Regions from separate parts of the Bacillus coreaensis genome, predicted to be linked through region 3. Evidence: riboswitches for the same ligand, from Rfam matches in the RefSeq annotation. Region 3 holds a riboswitch; each other region holds the start of a gene.
The links. A riboswitch is a leader RNA that binds a small molecule or an ion and turns the genes downstream of it on or off. The one in region 3 is predicted to bind cyclic di-GMP.
Positions count from the first base shown of each region.

Region 1: linked by a shared signal. The riboswitch ahead of ACQ5H4_RS07775 (type II secretion system protein) and the one ahead of ACQ5H4_RS17685 (methyl-accepting chemotaxis protein) in region 3 are both predicted to bind cyclic di-GMP.
Region 2: linked by a shared signal. The riboswitch ahead of ACQ5H4_RS19425 (DUF5667 domain-containing protein) and the one ahead of ACQ5H4_RS17685 (methyl-accepting chemotaxis protein) in region 3 are both predicted to bind cyclic di-GMP.
Region 4: linked by a shared signal. The riboswitch ahead of ACQ5H4_RS16940 (amidase) and the one ahead of ACQ5H4_RS17685 (methyl-accepting chemotaxis protein) in region 3 are both predicted to bind cyclic di-GMP.

Region 1 covers NZ_JBOCCY010000004.1:13,335-18,069, reverse strand. The annotation lists gene ACQ5H4_RS07795 (hypothetical protein) at 1-263, opposite strand, end outside; gene ACQ5H4_RS07790 (prepilin-type N-terminal cleavage/methylation domain-containing protein) at 285-698, opposite strand; gene ACQ5H4_RS07785 (type IV pilus modification PilV family protein) at 695-1,084, opposite strand; gene ACQ5H4_RS07780 (prepilin peptidase) at 1,098-1,820, opposite strand; gene ACQ5H4_RS07775 (type II secretion system protein) at 1,936-2,331, opposite strand; cyclic di-GMP riboswitch class II at 2,427-2,510, opposite strand; gene ACQ5H4_RS07770 (hypothetical protein) at 2,885-3,406, shown strand; gene ACQ5H4_RS07765 (nucleoside deaminase) at 3,627-4,097, shown strand; gene ade (adenine deaminase) at 4,126-4,735, shown strand, end outside.
Region 2 covers NZ_JBOCCY010000017.1:28,315-33,049, reverse strand. The annotation lists gene ACQ5H4_RS19435 (3-phenylpropionate MFS transporter) at 1-747, shown strand, start outside; gene ACQ5H4_RS19430 (hypothetical protein) at 895-1,044, shown strand; gene ACQ5H4_RS19425 (DUF5667 domain-containing protein) at 1,130-2,293, opposite strand; cyclic di-GMP riboswitch class I at 2,397-2,482, opposite strand; gene ACQ5H4_RS19420 (transglycosylase domain-containing protein) at 2,684-4,735, shown strand, end outside.
Region 3 covers NZ_JBOCCY010000013.1:76,646-81,380, forward strand. The annotation lists gene ACQ5H4_RS17680 (HD-GYP domain-containing protein) at 1-464, opposite strand, end outside; gene ACQ5H4_RS17685 (methyl-accepting chemotaxis protein) at 558-2,249, opposite strand; cyclic di-GMP riboswitch class I at 2,539-2,626, opposite strand; gene ACQ5H4_RS17690 (ATP-binding protein) at 2,775-3,197, opposite strand; gene rlmD (23S rRNA (uracil(1939)-C(5))-methyltransferase RlmD) at 4,426-4,735, opposite strand, start outside.
Region 4 covers NZ_JBOCCY010000012.1:42,807-47,541, forward strand. The annotation lists gene ACQ5H4_RS16925 (TetR/AcrR family transcriptional regulator) at 1-354, shown strand, start outside; gene aroQ (type II 3-dehydroquinate dehydratase) at 825-1,283, opposite strand; gene ACQ5H4_RS16935 (LysR family transcriptional regulator) at 1,422-2,306, opposite strand; gene ACQ5H4_RS16940 (amidase) at 2,420-3,286, opposite strand; cyclic di-GMP riboswitch class I at 3,330-3,419, opposite strand; gene ACQ5H4_RS16945 (YhfC family intramembrane metalloprotease) at 3,467-4,237, opposite strand; one part of gene ACQ5H4_RS16950 (IS3 family transposase) at 4,387-4,735, opposite strand, start outside.

The DNA.
Region 1 (4,735 bases), on a different contig from region 3:
TTTGTCATATCCCTCAAATAGGCAAAAGGACCACTGTTCCCAGTGCTAGCATTTTTATAATTGGTCATTTCAGACAAGACTATTTCAATCGCACCTTCAGCCCGATAAAATTCCTCTTGTTCCTTTTTTGTTTTAACAACATTCTGAAGGCCATACGTAGTGGTTGATAACATGGCTGTTCCCACGATACTAACAAGGATAACAATAAAGAGGACAATCATTAACGCTGCCCCTGATTCGTTTTCTTTTAATCTTTGAATCATATTGATCCCCCCATCGACCACTTAATACCTTACTCGTTTTTGAGCGTCATTAAAGACTTCTGTTGAAACTTTATACTCGTGACCATCTTTTTCTAATATAAGTATCACTTTGTACCGTTTTTTCGTTCCACCTTCTACTAGCTGTTCAGTAACCGTATAGCTCTTAACATTCTTAGATAAAACGGGCCCTGATACAAGCTTTATTTCGCCATTTGAATAAACGATTTTACTACTAATCTCTTGTCCATCTCTTACCGTATTCGAGATCGTTTCCATAATAAAACGGGCCTCACGCTGTAGTTCATTTTCTTTCGCTACCGTTCGTTCCATATTTGTGCCATAGCTAAACAATGAGAAGGCCAGTGCTGAGATACTTACCATAATTAAAATGACAATGAGTAATTCAATTAGGGTTACACCTTTTTCATTTCTCACTGCTTTTTCACCACCGTGACAAGCTCTAGACTAGAGGAGTCATTAGATACTACTTTTGCTGTTATTTCAAAGAACTCAATCGCACTATACATAACCGGTTTCGCTGTGATCGTAACTTTTGCATCATAGTTAGCTATGGTAGTGGTGACACATCCCTGATCTTTTTGACAATAATATTGTGTAGGGGAGTTACCACTTTTGTACCCTTTTTCACGAATAATTTCCATGATCTGTTGACCATAATAGTTCAACTGCGTGTCTTCCCCTTGCTCTACTGTCCTGGTAAAAGAACCCGTCATGATTAGGAGCAACGGAACAATCACCATGCCCGCAATAACGACAGAGATCAATAATTCAATTAATGTGACTCCCTTTTCGTTGTTCATTTTTATCTGCCCCTTATAGGAGTAGTGAGCTGTACCAGGTCCAAATATCCTCTCCGTACAGGTATGCCACTAATGTTCCAATCATAATCGAAGGCCCAAAGGCAATCGGTTCTTTTCGTTTAACAATTTTCAAAGCGATTAATAGTATTCCTACAACTGCTCCAACGAATGAGGCTAAAACCAAGCTCATTACAGTAAGTGCTGGGCCGAGTACCACTCCAATAGCTGCATATAGCTTAATGTCACCGCCACCCATGCCGCCTTTACTGACTACTGCAAGCAACAAGAGCAAACCAAAGCCTATCAAACCGCCTAGTATGTAAGATAAAAATGGATCTTCCCCGATGAAGAAACGGACAATGACAAGAACCACAATACTAGGTAGAGTAATTACGTCTAAGATTAACTTCTCACGAATGTCTGTTAACACAGAAAGAATTAGTAAAGTTGATAATAGGATTGCAGGTACTAGTTCTGACGTAAGGCCTATTTCTTTGTAAACCACAAAAAATATACTTGCAGTCATAGCTTCTCCTAATGGATATAGAGGAGATATTTCTTCTTTACAATAACGACAACGACCTTTTAAGAACAGATAACTAAATAGAGGAAATAAGTCAAAGAAACCTAGCCTGTGGTTACAGGAGGTACAGTGGGATGGAGGATAGGAGATGGATTCTTTTTTTAGTAGGCGGATAGCTACTACGTTGAAGAAGCTACCGAAAAGTAGGGACATTATAATAATAAAAAGATCAAATATAAACATATTTACAGCCCCTTTATTATTGCTAAAGTTAGTAAAAATAAAGCTGCCGTCGTCTTTAAGAGACGCGACAGCCTATATAAAATAATTATTGCGTGCATGCAGCAGTGTTATTAGTTGTTCCGTTCTTAATTTGTACATCTGTCCCAGATAATACAAAAGAACCACTACACCCATTAAAGGTTTTAACCTCAGGTAAAGACTCTAAGTATTTACCGCCTATATTACTAGTTCCTGATTCAGCAACCGTTAAAGTTTCTAGTGAAGTTATGGCAGTCGTATTTAGTGTATTATATCGATTAACAGCATCCTCTAATATAGCAATATTTTGCAAGTTTGTGTTTTTTGCTGCCTTATCTTTGTTGCTTGTTACCATCGGTAAAGCAACAGCAGCAATAATCCCCAAAATAACAATAACAACAAGTAGTTCAATCAGTGTTAAACCCGCTTGGTCTTTCATTTTCTTCTTTAATGATTTTAACATGAAGAAAGGTCCCCCTTTTAATTTTTATGTTTTTTCGAGAGCTTGTTCTTAAATTTGGGAATAAAAAGACCTTTACAGCTCATTCTATAGAATGTAGTTGTAAAGGTCGGTTGCACCAATCGCTCGATATGACTCAGGTGCCCACGTACAAGTCATATTTCTTCGCGCCCTTATCTAATGAAAAAGACTCTGTGATAAACATTACTTATTTACTAGTAGTCTACACTAAAAAAAATGAAAAAAAAAGAGGTTTTATGTAAATTTACTATTAGGAAATGTTGGCTAAACATTATTTAAAAACACCATTTTCTATACTATTTTCCCATACAGAGCAGTATCTTCAATTTCCTCATTTATCATCTTTATTTTTCAGAAATAGCAATTCCAATTAATAACAGGAGCAACCATTAAATAGTTCCTTATACCTATTTGGTATCATAATCTTCCTCAAATAAATTCTTCCATTATTAATAAAACAAAGTAACATTTTTCCCTTTTTACCCATTATAATAGGAAGAAAATATCACTTATTCTATTAAAAAGGGGATCACATATGTCTCAACCATATCAACAAAAACCTATTTGGGCTTGGGTTGTTCTTATTTTGGGTGGCCTTTTTATCGTTTTCTCTTTACCCGGTATACTGTTAACACTTTTTATGCAAATCAGACAACTAGAAATCGTAACTTCTATCTCCATCATTTTCTTTACAATTGGTGTTTGCATGATTGTTGTTTTGCTATGGGGAATGAAGAGAGCTTGGACAGCCATTAAGAAATATAACGAATATAAAGCAAAATACACTGTCATTGAAACAAATCTAGATCCGACTCCTCAAGAGAAAAAACCTATTTGGCCATGGGTAGTCATTGGGATCGGTGCCTTACCGGTACTTGGAATGGGACCAGGTGTCATCATGCTTCCAATCATGCCTTTGTTCTTGGCTGGCATGTCTACCGATTCTGGGACTACTCCCGAATATGTGCCTATGCTTATTCTTCTGATTGGTTATGGGATCATGATTGGATATATCATCTTACTCGTAAAAGCTATCAAGAGACTACGTTCTAAGTAAATAATCTGACAAGTTGCTCCTACCTTTTCCAGGTAAGAGCTTTTTTATTGTTAAAAAATGTTACAACATAACAGACAGAATATTCAAACATACATATAATAAAGAAATATACCCACCTATTATATGAACCTTCTTTATCCCTCCAACCCCAAAAAACTAACCTTTTTACAAAGGTTAGTTTTTTACACAAACATTCACAACATCGGAAAAGGTGATTTTTTTGGAAAAAGTATTTTTTATGAATGAAGCGATTAAGTTAGCTTGTGAGAATGTGTTAAGTAATCATGGTGGTCCTTTTGGGGCAATTGTAATTAAAGACGGGAAAATTATCGGAAAAGGAAAAAATGAGGTCACGAGCAGCAATGACCCTACTGCCCATGCTGAGGTTCAAGCGATTCGTGAGGCATGCTCCTATTTAGGTAGCTTTCAATTAACAGATTGTGAGATTTATACAAGCTGTGAGCCATGTCCGATGTGCATCGGAGCGATTTATTGGGCGAGACCAAAGGCAGTTTATTATGCTTGTACGAAAGAGGAAGCGGCTCAAATTGGCTTTGATGACCACTTTATTTATGAAGAAATTAGCTTGCCAATTGAAAACAGAACGATTATGATGAATCAAATTACGGTTGAGCAGTACAATCTACCGTTTAAAATGTGGGAAGTATCATCTGACAAAACAGAATACTAGTCTCTTATAGACACTCTAGGAGGAGAGTATGGACAAAAACAGACTAAAACAACGTATTGAAGCAGCTTCAGGGAAAATGGAGGCTGACCTTGTCATAAAAAATGGCAAAATTATTGATGTATTTACCGGTGAAATCTATGAAGGTGACGTTGCTATTACAGATGGTGCCTTTGTTGGAGTAGGGAATTATTCTGGTAAAAAGGAATTTGATGCAAGCGGGCGATATGTATGCCCTGCTTTTCTTGATGGTCATGTTCATATTGAATCATCTATGGTGTCTCCAAAGGAATTTGCGAAGGTTGAGCTGCTACGAGGAGTGACCACTATTATTGCCGATCCTCATGAAATCGCCAATGTACTAGGTGTAAAAGGCATAAAGCTTTTACTTGATACTTCAGAAAATCTCCCCTTTAACTTTTACTTTATGCTTCCTTCTTGCGTACCTGCCACTAGCTTTGAGTTAGCGGGTGCCACACTTGAGATTGAGGATCTGTCGCCATTGTTTTCCCATCCAAGAGTGCTCGGTTTAGCAGAGGTTATGAATTTTCCAGCTGTGAAACATGCGGAAGAGTCGATGTTAAATAAGCTATATGAAGCAAAGCGGTTAAACGCAAAAATTGATGGTCATGCCGCTGGTC
Region 2 (4,735 bases), on a different contig from region 3:
TCGATTGGATTTGTTGTCTCTGTTTTTATTATTAGTATGTTAACAGGGCAGTGGGGAGAGCAAGCCATATTGTGGAGTATGTTTGTCGGTCTTGGTTTCATGCTAATTATGTCTTTTTTACCAACACCGCCTATTTTATTAGAGGCACCATCCAAACAAAATCGAAAAGGGGCATTATCTGTCCAGAAATTATTAGAAGTTAAAAGCTTTCCGATCGTATTACTCATTGTTGTGTTATTACAAGGAGCACATGCTTCTTATTACAACTATGGATATATTTATTTACAAGACTTACAAGTGAATCAATATTATATCGGTTTGATTATTAACATAGCGGTCATTTTTGAAATCTTTTACTTTATGAAAGCAGATTCCTTGTTTCAAAAATGGAATACATCCTCCTTATTATTGCTAGCGGCAGCAGGTTCTACTTTAAGGTGGATCCTTTTGTTTTTGTTCCCCAATATCTGGGTATTTATTCTTTCTCAAGGTTTACATGCTTTATCCTTTGGAGTGGCACATTACGCGTTTATTACTTATATCACTAAGAATCTACCAAAGGAACAAATTCCAAATGCTCAAGGAATTTATTCTGCGATTGCTTTAAGCTTAAGCACCGCTGTATTAACACTGATAGGTGGATTCTTGTATGAGATTTCCCCGAATCTTGCCTTTTTAGGTATGATTATTTGTACCATTCCGGCAATTTTAGTTATTGTTGGTTCAAGAAGTCGGTTTAATTATTAAAAAAGTTTGTGGGGAGCATGGAACTATTAAAGTTCATGCTCTTTTTGCATAACTTATGACGCGAAAGTTTCTGATTTTTCGACTCTCATGTCATAAACTTTTTCTTATGACGCACTATATAAACATATTAAGATTTGGAGGCACATCATGACGAAAGAAAACAATGAGTACAAAAGCCTTTTATCTATTAGTGAAGAGAACGAGCAAAAATTAGAAATAAGTTCAACAGGTTATGGGCTTGTAAGTACTTCAGGTGAAACAGAACAAAATCATCAGAATAATCATGGACAGAAATAAGTGGGTTGGTAAAAGCAGTGAATTTTCACTGCTTTTTCATTTGACAAAAAATAAAGTAGCCACTGAATAATCAGTGGCTGACAGATTAATCTTTGTTCTTTTCGTTACTTTTGCTTTGTTGCTCGGCTTGACGTTTCGCTTCTTCTCTTTGCTTCTCGGCAGCTTTACGCTGTTCTTCCGCTAGACGATTGGCTTCTTCTCTTTTCTTCTCGGCAGCTTTACGCTGTTCTTCCGCTAGACGTTTGGCTTCTTCTTTTTGCTTTTCGGCAGCTTTACGCTGTTCTTCTGCTAAGCGATTTACTTCTTCTTTTTGCTTTTCCGCTGCTTTGCGTTGTTCTTCTTCTAAGGGTTTTGTTTCTTCTTTTTGTTGTTCTTCTGAAGGTTGCTGAACAGATTTTTCCTTTTTTGCAACAGAAGCTAACTGAACCTCAGTGCTATCCGAAATTGCTTCTGTCTTTACTTCATCGGTTTCTGTCTTTTCTTCGTCAGTTCCTTCTACATCTGGGTTTATTTGTTCCTCTTGTTCTATAGTGGACACGGTTTGTTTAGGAGCCTTCTTTTTTCCATTCGATAGTTCAGACGGATGGATGCCTAGTTCCTTTGCAACATCTCCAAATCCCTTGTTTTCCCCATTAAAAAGAGCACCAACTTCCTCAACGGTCTTATCTGTTGCATTAGCTAGGATAAATACCTGTACAATTTGGCCATATCCCAAACCGGAATCACGTAACTCTTTTACTTTTGTTTCATCAAGTGCATTTACAATCGAAGGGAGTTTGGCTAGAACTTGTTGTTTCTCCTCAACGTCTTCTAGTAAGCTTTCATCTAGTAGTTCGCCAACTTCTTCATTTAATTCAATTGAATCTTCAAGCTTTTCATCTAATTCTAAAACCTGTTCCTCATTCATCTCTTCATTTATTATCATTTCAGCAATTGTTTCTTCAGCATCTGTAAGTATTTTTAGATAGTCTTCAATAGCTTCTTGAACAAATACTTGTTTTTCTTCTTCGGACATGGCCTTTGCCTCTGCGATACGTTCTTCCGCAAATTGAAGGAGTAAATCTGTTTCTTCTGATCCATTAGATGCAAGGAATAGTTGAATGTCTTCTACTAATCGATCAATGGTATAGATAAATTGATCAGGCGTTGTTCCTGGATCGTAACTGTCGGCGGTTTCCTCGGCAAGTACAGAGTTACCAAACAAAAACATACTTGAGATAACGAGTGGAGCGGTCCATTTTCTTTTCATCCATTTTTCTCCCTGGAATAAATTTAGTAATCTTTATCCATAAGACTTTTATTGAAACAAAAAGGACTAGTCCCGAAGAATAGTCCTGTAGTCCTACATTCTCTTCGGTAACTGGCAGGCATAGTTCATTTGACCTTAGCCCCTGTAGTTTTGCGTCCTTATATTTCTATAAGTTTGCCCTTATCGGATATTTCCTACTTCTATCTTACTATCGGGAAGGATTTTAATATACAGGTAAAAATTCACTGTGAGGAGTATCCAGAAATGAAGTAGTATAAACCTTCAAGCTGTTTTTTATAAAATAACCCAGATATTTTATTTTTACTAAATCGGGTATAACATAATAGTTAACTTTTTAAGCAAAAGGTGGGAGAATTTTTCGTGGGAAGAATGGAAAGACGACAACAAAGGAAGACCTCAAAGTTTTCTTGGAGTGCCTTTACTTCAAAGAGCGCAAAAATCAAGATACTTTCGGCAATTATAGGTATGGCTCTCGTTTTCTTTATGATTTTTAACATCTTAATCTGGACAACAGACGTGAGCAAGTTAGAAGAACCTGCACCACAACCAACCATCATTTTTGATCAAAGGGGAGAGGTCGCAAGTAAAATTGCATCATCTAATATTGAAGGCGTTAGTATTGAGAAAATACCGGACACTGTTGTACATGCGGTGATTGCAACAGAGGACCAGAGGTTTTATAAGCATGATGGAATTAACTATTTTGCCATTGCGAAGGCTTTGATAAAAAACACCCTGAGTGGAGAAATCGTGGCTGGAGGTAGTACATTAACACAGCAGCTAGCTAAAAATGCTTTTTTAACACAAGAACGAACATATACTAGAAAGTTTAAAGAACTTATTATTACAAAAAGAATTGAACAAAAGTATTCAAAAGATGAAATTATGGAGAGATATTTAAACCAAATCTACTTTGGTGAAGGGGCATGGGGAATCCAACGTGCTGCCCAGACGTACTTTGGAAAGGATGTTAGTGAATTAACTCTTGGGGAATCAGCTATGATAGCGGGATTAATAAAAGCCCCGTCCATTTTGTCTCCATTTAAGGATATGGACCGATCGGTAGAACGAAGAGATCTTGTTTTATCACTTATGGAAGAAGAAGGCTATATTACGGAAGCGGAACGAAACGAGGCAAAAGAACAGACAATCGTTTTAGAAGGAAAAAAAATCGATGGTTATAAAGGGAAATACCCTTATTATGTTGACCATATCATTGCAGAAGCGATTGAACAATATGAACTAACTGAAAACGAGATTCTTTCAGGTGGTCTAAGAATTTATACAGAACTAAATCCAGTCATTCAAAATGCGGCTGAAGAAGTGTATGACGATAATAGCCTATTTCCTGAAAGTACGTCTGATCAGCTGCTTCAAAGTGGGGCAGCCTTTATCGCCCCCGCTACAGGAGGAATCACCGCCCTTGTCGGAGGTAGAGGGGAACATGTGTTTAGAGGCTTTAACCATGCGACTCAATTAGAGCGTCAGCCAGGATCTACAATGAAGCCATTAGCTGCGTATACACCTGCCCTTGAACAAGGATATGACATATTTGATAAACTGCAGGATCGCCCTATCGACATTAATGGATATCAACCATTGAATTATGATAAACGTTTCCGTGGAGAGGTAACGATGTATGATGCCTTGGTTAACTCCTATAATGTGCCTCCTGTATGGCTCCTTCAGAAAATGGGAGTGAAATATGGGGTCAATGCCGTGGAACGCTTTGGTATTTCGTTGGAGGAAGAAGACCAAACAGCTGGTATGACACTTGGCGGCTTACACAAAGGAGTATCACCTTTAGCAATGGCACAGGCTTATTCTACATTTGCCAACAAAGGGGTACGAATCACAGCCCACTCGATTACCCGAATTGAAGATGCAGAAGGAAAAGTGATTGCACAATGGAAAAATCATGCGATCAAGGTGACGGACCCAGAAGTTGCTGAGAAAATGACGTATATGTTAAAAGGAGTCGTTGATGAAGGGACAGGAGAAAATGCGAAGGTAAGTGGTTGGGATATTGCTGGAAAAACAGGAACGACCGAACTACCTTTTGCAAACGATGCTGGAACAAAGGATCACTGGTTTGTCGGGTATTCACCTGAAATGGTGGGAGCGGTATGGATGGGGTACGATCAAACTGACGAAAATCATTATCTAACCACATCAAGTAGTTCTACCGTAACGATTTTATTTAAAGAAATTTTTAGTAGGTCCTCCTCTGTGTTTACTGAAAAGGAATTTGACCTTTCTTCCATTGAAAAAGAGTATCGTGATGTGAGAAAAGAAGAAGAAGAGGACGAAGACGAAAAAGAGGAAGAAGAAGAGGAAGAAGAGGAAGAAAACGAAGACGAAGAGAAGGAGAAAGAAAAAGAGGAAAAAGAAAGAGAGAAGGAACAGAAGGAAAGAGAAAAG
Region 3 (4,735 bases):
TTTTCAATTCCAGGATCGTGTATTTCGCATGAGATAGCCATTGTTTTTAATATTTCTCTTTTGGTTTTTAACCTTTGACTTTCACTAAGATATGTACCTTGATTTAATTGTTCTAATTCCCTAAAAACTCCAATAAAATATACACGATTCTCTATCTCTATCGGAGAAATAGTAATATGAGAATGCCATAAATTACCACATTTCTTTTTATTAACAAATACTCCTGACCAAGATTTTAGCTGTTTTAACGTATCCTTTACTTCCCTATAAATAGATGGAGAAGTTAAATTCGATTTTAAAAAACCAGCATTACGCCCCCTTACCTCCTCCTTCGTATATCCTGTCATAGTGAGATATTTATTATTTACTTCTAAAATAGTATGATCAATATCCGTAATGCAAACTGCATCAGCCAATTTCAAGAAATAGCTAAACTGATCAGGTGTTATATATTTGACCTCCATTTAATTCTTCTCCTAACCTTTTTTCGTCTGGCTGGGGGAAGATTGATTATCTTCTAAAATCCCCCCTATACTATTACATTTATTACTATAAAACTATATCTTAAAGCCCCTTATCAATTCTCTTAAATCCTCAGCCATATTTGATAAGTTTGAAGCTGACGATGTTACTTCTTCCACCGTTGCTAATTGTTCTTCTGATACAGAGGCTATTTCAGCAGTATTATCAATGGATTGTTTTGAAATTTGGATGACCTGATCAATGGATGCATTTACTTGTTCCATACTTGTAGACATTTGTTCAGATACATTAGATAGTTCCTGTATTTCAGCACTCACATTTTCAATAGCAGTTATAATCATTCCAAATGCTTTTCCTGTATCTTCAACTAAAACCCTTCCTTTAGTTACTTCACTCGTTCCATTATTCATCATATCTACTGCCCGCACAACATCGCTTTGAATAAGCTGAACTAAGTTTGCAATTTGGCTTGCTGAAAGTCTTGATTGTTCTGCTAATTTCCTAACTTCATTTGCTACAACTGCAAATCCCTTCCCATGTTCTCCTGCCCTCGCCGATTCAATGGCCGCATTCAATGCCAACAGGTTTGTTTGGTCAGCTATACCTGTAATCACACCAATAATATCTCCTATTTGCTTAGAGTTACTATCTAATTCCCTAATCACTTTATTTGTTTCGTTTGTTGAATTATTTATAGACTCCATTTGTACTACTACTTTTTGTAGCATCTCATTTCCTGTATTTGCTTGAATTGCTGTTTCTGAAGTTGAATCTGCAACATTTGTAGAAGTAACTGATAGACGCTTGACTCCATTTAACATTTCGGACACTAATTTCGCACTTTCTCTTGTAGAACTCCCCTGTACTTCCGCTCCACTTGCCACTTCTTGTATAGCAGTTGTGATTGAAGTTATAGCTGAACTTGTTTGTTCAGCACTTGCCATTAACTCTTCAGCAGATGACGCTACAGTTTCCGATGTGTTGCTAACTTTGAAAATTAGCTCTCTTAAATTATTTACCATCAGATTAAAGGAATCTGTCAGATCCCCTATTTCATCTCTATTTCTAACCCTTATTTCATCAATTAGTAGATCACCATCTGCAATTTTTTTTGCAGATTTTGAGATTTTTTGAACAGGTAAAGATATATTTCTACTAATGTATAAAGCTATGAAAAGACCTGAAACAAGAGCTATACTGCTTATAATAACAATAAGCATTTTACTCGTTTTTGTGTCCTCTGAAAGTTTGTTGCTTGTCTCTGTCGTACTTGTCTCTTGAAATAAACGTGCTTTATCTCCAACCTCCGTAATTTTAGTTGCTAATCCATTTCCCTTTTCTACCATTAATTGTGTAATTTCATCATTCTTATTCTCATCTTTTAAAACAATTAGTTCATTAGCTAATTGAGTGTATTCCTTTTCTACGGCTACAAACTCATTAACTATTTCCTTCGCTTCGTTACTTACATTAAAACTTAGAAATTCTTCTACTACTTCGGAAAAATTTTGTGATGATTCCTGAAATTTTTGGAGAGTTTCTGTATTACTGTTTACTAAATAACCACGTAAGTATATCTGCTCTTTAAGTATGGTATTTTCCATTTCACTGATCAGCTTTGTCTTCTTGAAGCTATCCTCGATAACATTTTTATAATTTTTATCAACTATTGTAAATTGTACATACGCTATTATTGAAACTGTTGCCAGTAATAATAAGACAGTAGAAAATCCTAATATTAATTTCCTGCTTATATTAATTTTCATTTCTTTCTCTCCATTTCAGTACCTTCAGAGTGATAGCATTCATCACATAACTCAAATAACCTCAGATAGTTTTTCGTGATCCAATATTGTTATTAAATTACCTCTTCCTTCAGATACAACTAACATAATTAGGCGTACCAACTATCTCAGTTATATCTTTAATTTTTTCAATCGAATATTATTGGTTATATTAAAATCATAGTTACCTTTACCAACATTGAATATATATAAACTTCACAACATATCTCCTTTATAAAAAACCCTTCTTTTAATAATAAAAGAAGGGTTTTTTTGCAACTGGCTGACTTAGACTATTTATGCCCTTAACCCCTATAGTTTTGCGTCTCTATTTTTCAATAGATTTGCCCCTTTATTACTTTGAAAAATATATAGTATTATTTTACTATTTTCAAGTGGATATTCTGTGACATTTTTTCCACTGTGTACAAAAGACACCAATACTTTCCATTGTTTATTATAAACATATTTCAAATAAAGGATGTGATTTACAACACATTACTAATTTCAATTTAGAGGTTCAATTTTCTGAAATAATACAGTTATCGAGTTCCCTTTTTTGTTATAAATTACCCTATTTGCAATCTTATATATCATATAAATCCCTCTACCTCGTTCTTCATATAGACAGTCTGTTAGAAGAATATCTAACCCCTTATCATTAATTAGTTTTATCTTCTCCTCTATAAGAAAACCTCGACCATTGTCACTGACTTTAAAACCAAACTCCTTTTTACTGGTAAGAAACTGTATGTTTACAGGAAAACCGCCATGTTCAACTGCATTATTTACAGCCTCAATCATGGCATACTTAATTAAGTATGAAGACTTCAATTCAGTATGATTGTCTACCTCTTTTTCTATTACACATAGTATATTCTCATACTCACTCCTCTCTAAGAACTCATAATTAGAGATTACAAAAAGCATTAATATTTGAATGTATCAGAATCAATACTTGTCTTAAAAAATATTAGCCACTGAGCCCCAAAAAGAAGCAAAGAAAGAAGTATTATACATTTCTAAAAGCGAAATACGTATAGGAATTAGCAAAAACACTTACGATTCAAGCTACAGTGGTTATTATCAATAAAATCATATGTTAATCCTTGATCATCAAGTAAATAAAAGAGAGTGATGTTCTGCTCTATCTAAACCATGGTTTGGAACATCAAATACATTCCATAAAAATAAAATAAATAGAAAACATATTAGCCATGCAATCCATCACATAAAGTAATTGATATTCCTTCTTCTTACCTTCTGGGAACTTAGATAAAAAGATTATGGTAGTAGAAGGATATTTTATAAGCATTACAGACTAAAGAATAATAAACGTTCCTGCTTTTTTCATGCATTTTCCTCATTTGTGTATAAGCTGTGCATAGATTTTGAAAAAAAATAACGGGGAGTAGAGTTAAGGTTTACATATCGTTTTACCCGCTTCCTTTCCCACTTTTGCTCATGCTTTCCCTTCCTTCTTTTCCGTTGCGAAACCCTGTTTTATCTTGCTTTCCTCACACCTTTCTTCATGACATTTCTCTTGTTTCCCCTCTCCCTGTTCTCCCTTTCTTTTTCAGAAAAAAAGACCGAAGGTCTTCTGAATCGGATCAGGAAACCTTCGGTTTTGGGATGCTATTTTTATTTAAGGTACGTTATTTTGTTTAAAAGTCGGTATTTTTTTATAGAGACACAAATATACTCTTTGTCTCATTCAACTATACTACAATAACTCTTTTTCAAAAGTTTTTCATGGCATATCAAAGAGGAATAATTCAAACCTTAACCCTTAATAAAAAATCAAAAAATGATGAATTTTCCTTATTTTTATTTCTACTATGTGCAGTTAAAAATTACCTTTCATTTCCCACTCAATTTCCCGCTATTCCTTCGTTCGCTGGTTATAATAAAGTCTTTCTATTTCCCCACTTTTCCCTCGTTTCCACAAGAAAAGAACCCGTTTTTTCGGGCTTTTCTCACGCTTTTTTCCACGTTTTTATTCGAGTTAGAATAAAGTTTTTCTCTCACACTTTTTTCACGATTGTTGATATGTCGGGGATAACAGGCGTTTTTCTCTCACTTTTTTGTACAACTTTTTTCCTACTGTTGATAAGGTGTGGAAAAAGTTTATTATGCTTTGAAAATTTCTAAAAGTTAGTTACACTTTCCAAACAATCTTCGCCACCGCTTCACAATGAGTCGTATGCGGAAACATATCAACAGGCTGAACTTCAACCGTGCGATACCCACCATCCTCAAGCACTCTCAAATCCCGCGCCAAAGTAGCCGGATTACAAGAAACATAAACAACCTTCTTCGGCTTCATCTCAATAATGGTCTGCAGCAAGGCATCATCGCAGCCTTTTCTTGGTGGATCCACAACAAGTACATCCGCCACGATCCCTTCTTTGTACCAATTAGGAATCACGACCTCTGCCTCACCTACCGCGAACTCTACATTATCAATC
Region 4 (4,735 bases), on a different contig from region 3:
AATCCTGAACGGGTAGTAAGATATAGTGTTAATCGACTTTTGGCACTAATGAAGAATGTAGGGGAAACCGGTGAGCAACTTCTTTCACCGGAACTGTTGGATGATTGGTCTCCAACTTGTCATAAGAAAGATAAATCTTATCAAGAACAACTTACACTTGAAATTATGAGTCTAAAAAAAGAGAGCATGCATATGACTGACTCTGTGAAATATATCGAGCTGCTCGATTTCATCTTAGAGGAGCTTTTGCAGCCTAGCCAAAAGAGGCAGTTTGTAGTGGAAAGTGCAGTAAGAACCTTAGAGGATCACTTTGGAAAAGCAAAACTACAACAACTACGTTCGTATCTTCAATAACAAAGCTAGCAGGTCATGGGTCCCTTTGTCTTGGCCTTAATCGAGTAACTAGCATAATAAGCGGAGAATTTCCGGTTAGATGCAGAATGGAGCGGATTTCGGAGGTAAATAAGGGGAGGTTTTCCGCTTATGCAAAGCAAAATCTCCTATTTTGGGATTTTTTGAGCCATTAGGCGGAATCTCTCCGTTTATTTAAGCTTTTTTTAATAACAATTACTAATTAATCGGAATTTCTCCGTCTATTTTTCAGCTCGGGTGCTTAACCTGATCCCTCAACTGATAAGTGCGGACCCTCTTAAACCTAAATGTGGGAATCAGCAGCTTTTTATCGACCAGTTTTAATTGTACAATACTTAATCATGTTAATTACTACAAGACGTATGCAAATTCATACGTCTTGTCTTGTGTATTTTAATTAATAAAGTACCCAAAAAACGGAACCCTTTAGTTATTGGCCTGCTAGCTTTTTTTTAAGCTTCTTGTAATTGCTTTTCATCAATAAGTGTTTTTGCGGCTCTTAACCCTAATAAGTAACTGTCACATCCAAAACCGCTAATCTGACCTTGAGCAATTTCTGCAAATACAGAACGATGTCTAAATTCATCTCTTGCATGGATATTAGACATATGAATCTCAATAAACGGTACTTCTAAAATATCTAAAGCATCGCGAATTCCGTAGCTATAGTGGGTCCAGGCACCAGCATTAATAATCACTGCATCGACTTTTTCACGATAGGCTTGATGAATGCGATCTACCATCTCTCCCTCACAGTTCGTTTGGAATGTTTCAAGTTCTAGATCTAACTCTTCTGCTAACTTTTTCATGTTTTCATTAATTTCATCTAGGGTAATCGTTCCATACACCTTCGGATTACGTTTTCCAAACATATTAAGATTCACACCGTTTAGCATAAGCACCTTTTTCATCATAGATTCCCTCTTCCTCTTGCTCATTATTTCACAAACTTGTTTATACGACTATTCTAAAACAGACAATCCATAAATACCAATCGGTTTTTTGGTGAGATCTATAGGCTTACCCTATGAAAAATAAAAAAAAGAGTCTTAGTTAAGTGAATTTCTTTCAATATAACTTTTAAACTTTTCCACTACAGGTGATAGGTAACGATTCTTTACACTCGCCATGTAGATAATTTGTTCTGGGAGCGGCTCCTGAAAAGGTAGAACTTTAATGTCAAACAGGTCTAAGGTGGAGGATCGCGGAAGGATTCCCACTCCTTGTTTGGCTGCCACTAAGCCCACCAATGCCGTATCTTCTGCTACTTCACAAGATATATATGGAGTGATCCCGGCATCCGTAAATAATTGATCGATTACGGGACGAAATAGACTTTTCTTGTTAAAACAAATGAATTTTTCCTCAGCAATATCCATTAATTCCACGGAATCCTTGGATGCTAACGGATGATCTTTATGAGTGATGAGTACAATATCTCTCTTCATTAATGGAATAAAATCAATTTCTGGTTCATGTTCCGCATACGTACAAAAAGCAAGGTCATAATTTTCTTCCTTTAAGCCTTGGATGATATTCTGTGTGGTTCCTTGAATACAAGAAAAGGTTACTTGTCCGCCCTCATTTTCTTCCATAAAAGACTGAATAATCGATGGGACAAAATCGGCTCCTAAGGAGAAAATGAATGCTAAGTCAATGATACCCGTATTGGCATTGGTGAGCTTTTGAAGATTCCTTTCACCCTTTTCAAGCTCCTCTAATCCATTTTCCACATAGGTTAAAAAATAGTGGCCGTATTTGGTCAGCTTAATATTTCGACCAACCTTTTCAAATAACTTGATACTTAATTCTTTTTCAAGCTCGCCGATTGCCTGGCTAAGACTTGGTTGTGTGATATATAGCTGAGCGGCTGCTTTTGTATAATGCTGTGTTTTGGCTAGCACACGAAAATATTGTAAATGTTTCAGGTTCATAAACAGAGCCCTCCCTGTTTCCAAGCTTTAAACAAAGTATATGATGTTTTTTAGGTAAGAAAAAGGACTGAATATGAACAAAAAAGCACTCTTTGAGTGCTTTCTTTTGTTCTTTATTTCATGGTTTTCCAGCTTCCCACATGGTGGATTGCCAGTCCCTTATATCCAAGAGTGGTTCCGTAATGGGAGGCAACCAAATCAAGCTGCTCATTCATGTAGGCTTCCCCTTCTTCAAAAAAGGAAATTATATCGCCTTCGTCTGTTGCACCTGTTTCTACACCGATGACTAATGCCTTATTGTGTTTGCCGGCAAAGGCTATTTCATTTTTGACGATTTCAATGATAGCTGGGGCGGTATCACGGTAGGCCATAATCGTTACACTATTCGTTTTTGTAATAACCCACTCTGCTAGATTTCCTTTGCCAAACGTATTGTTGTAAGACACTTCATCAAACCAGAATGGCAGGTCGGCTTCAAGAGGTAGTTTTAATGTGTCAGCAGAGGCACTCGCTTTAGTTATTAATTCTTGATAACTTTTAACAGTTGCCGCTCGTTTCGTATTCCAACCGCTATATAAGTAAGGCTCTACATCTAAATGAATACCCGTAAATTTTTGAGAAGCGGTTGACCCAGCTTGATAGGTTTTTAACCAGTTCATTAACGCATCTTGATTTCGATATCCTTTTGGAGCTACCCAGCTTGGTGCTCCGTCTAGAGCATATACTTTTATCCCTTTTACTGATGCCTTCGTAGTAAAGCTACGGTACACATTCATTGGGATATCACGATCGATTTGTACATAGACTTTGTTGATTTGCTTTTGTTCGAGAAAGCTTATTGTTCCCTCTTCATCACTAACAATTTCCCACGGATTCCATAGCCAGGTGGAGCGATCTACAGTAGAAGCACTCATTTTTGATCCAAAGCCTCCTATTGAAAAAAGCAACACAACAATCATTGATACTACTAGCTTTTTCATTTCAAGTTCCCCCATTCTGCCAGCCGAGGCTCACAAAATGAGACCTGGCAACCTGACAACCATTCGCTAGATCAAGCGATTAGGCTCACGGCTTTGCGTCCTTCCCTTTCGGAGAAGTTTGCCTTTTACAGTTTTTCTTTTATTATACTTTATTAAAACCAACTTTTGTCTCAGGTATTTTTACCCAATCAGCAATTTTCTTAATCTTTTTATAATGAAGAAAGATAGAACTCCGATGAAGGCAATGTACAACTCAATAATCCATAAGCTTTTGATGTATCCAGTTTGGTAGAAGGCTAAAGGAAAATCAATTGCCGCATGAGCGATAATTGCGAGCAGTACGTATTGGAACTTCTTTTTAATGACCGCTAGTAAAACAAGTAAAGTGAAAGCGATTTGCATAAAGAGAGCAAAGAAACGCTCTGGTATTCCCCATAGGTAGTGAGAAACTCCTTGATTTAATAATGTTTCTTTAATGGTTGCTGCTTGATCACTCGGAAGACTAGCTCCGATAGAGGCATCAAATGTACCTGCATTGATCATCGTTGCAAAGAGAAGGAATGGTACAACCGTTGAAAGGGCAATAACTACGGCTTCAATGCCACCCCAGCCTACCCCGAAAGACAGCCCACCTTTGTAATCCTGATATTTTTTCAACAGCCAGATAAATAAGATATAGCGCCCTACTTCCTCAAATATCCCTGCCGCAAAACCGCCGTATAATCCAAATAACCATGGATGTTCCGCATAGTTTGGAAAATTGGTTATGGCTGCAACATGAAGAAGTTTCTCTAATACTTGAGTGATAATAACAAACCCGATGCTACCTATTATTAACGGCTTGAGTGAAATTCCTACCTGTTTTTTTGTTATTAGAATGGCGTTAGTAAATAGAAGAATGGAAAAAATAATAACTGCGACCATGCTTAAGATTGTTGCATTGCTAATCATCGTAAATCCCCCCTTGTTTTTATTATCATTATTGATAATGATAATATTAAAGTAAGAGTTATATTCTGTCAATGGGGTTTTGTTCTTTTTTCCAATTAAAAAAGCACCTCTTTAATGAAGTGACCCCATAAAGTTAGACATTTATTTCATCAGGCAACTCTTAAGGTCTGAGTCCGAGTCCGGTATTGTACCGGACTCAGACCTTTTAATTTGGCTTTAATCCTTTTGTTATTGTAGTAATCAATATATTCTTCTAATTCAATTTTAAAATGTTCTACACTTTCAAACTCTTGAGTATATAAAAATTCCGATTTTAGAATGCCGAAAAAGTTCTCTATTACTGCGTTATCGTAACAGTTTCCCTTACGTGACATACTTTGTGTAATCTCATTTTCTTTTAAAGCTTTTTGATATTGGGGCATCTGATAATGCCAGCCTTGGTCTGAGTGGATTAGTAATTTGTGTCCATCTGTCAGTCTTTCAAATGCCTTTTTCAAC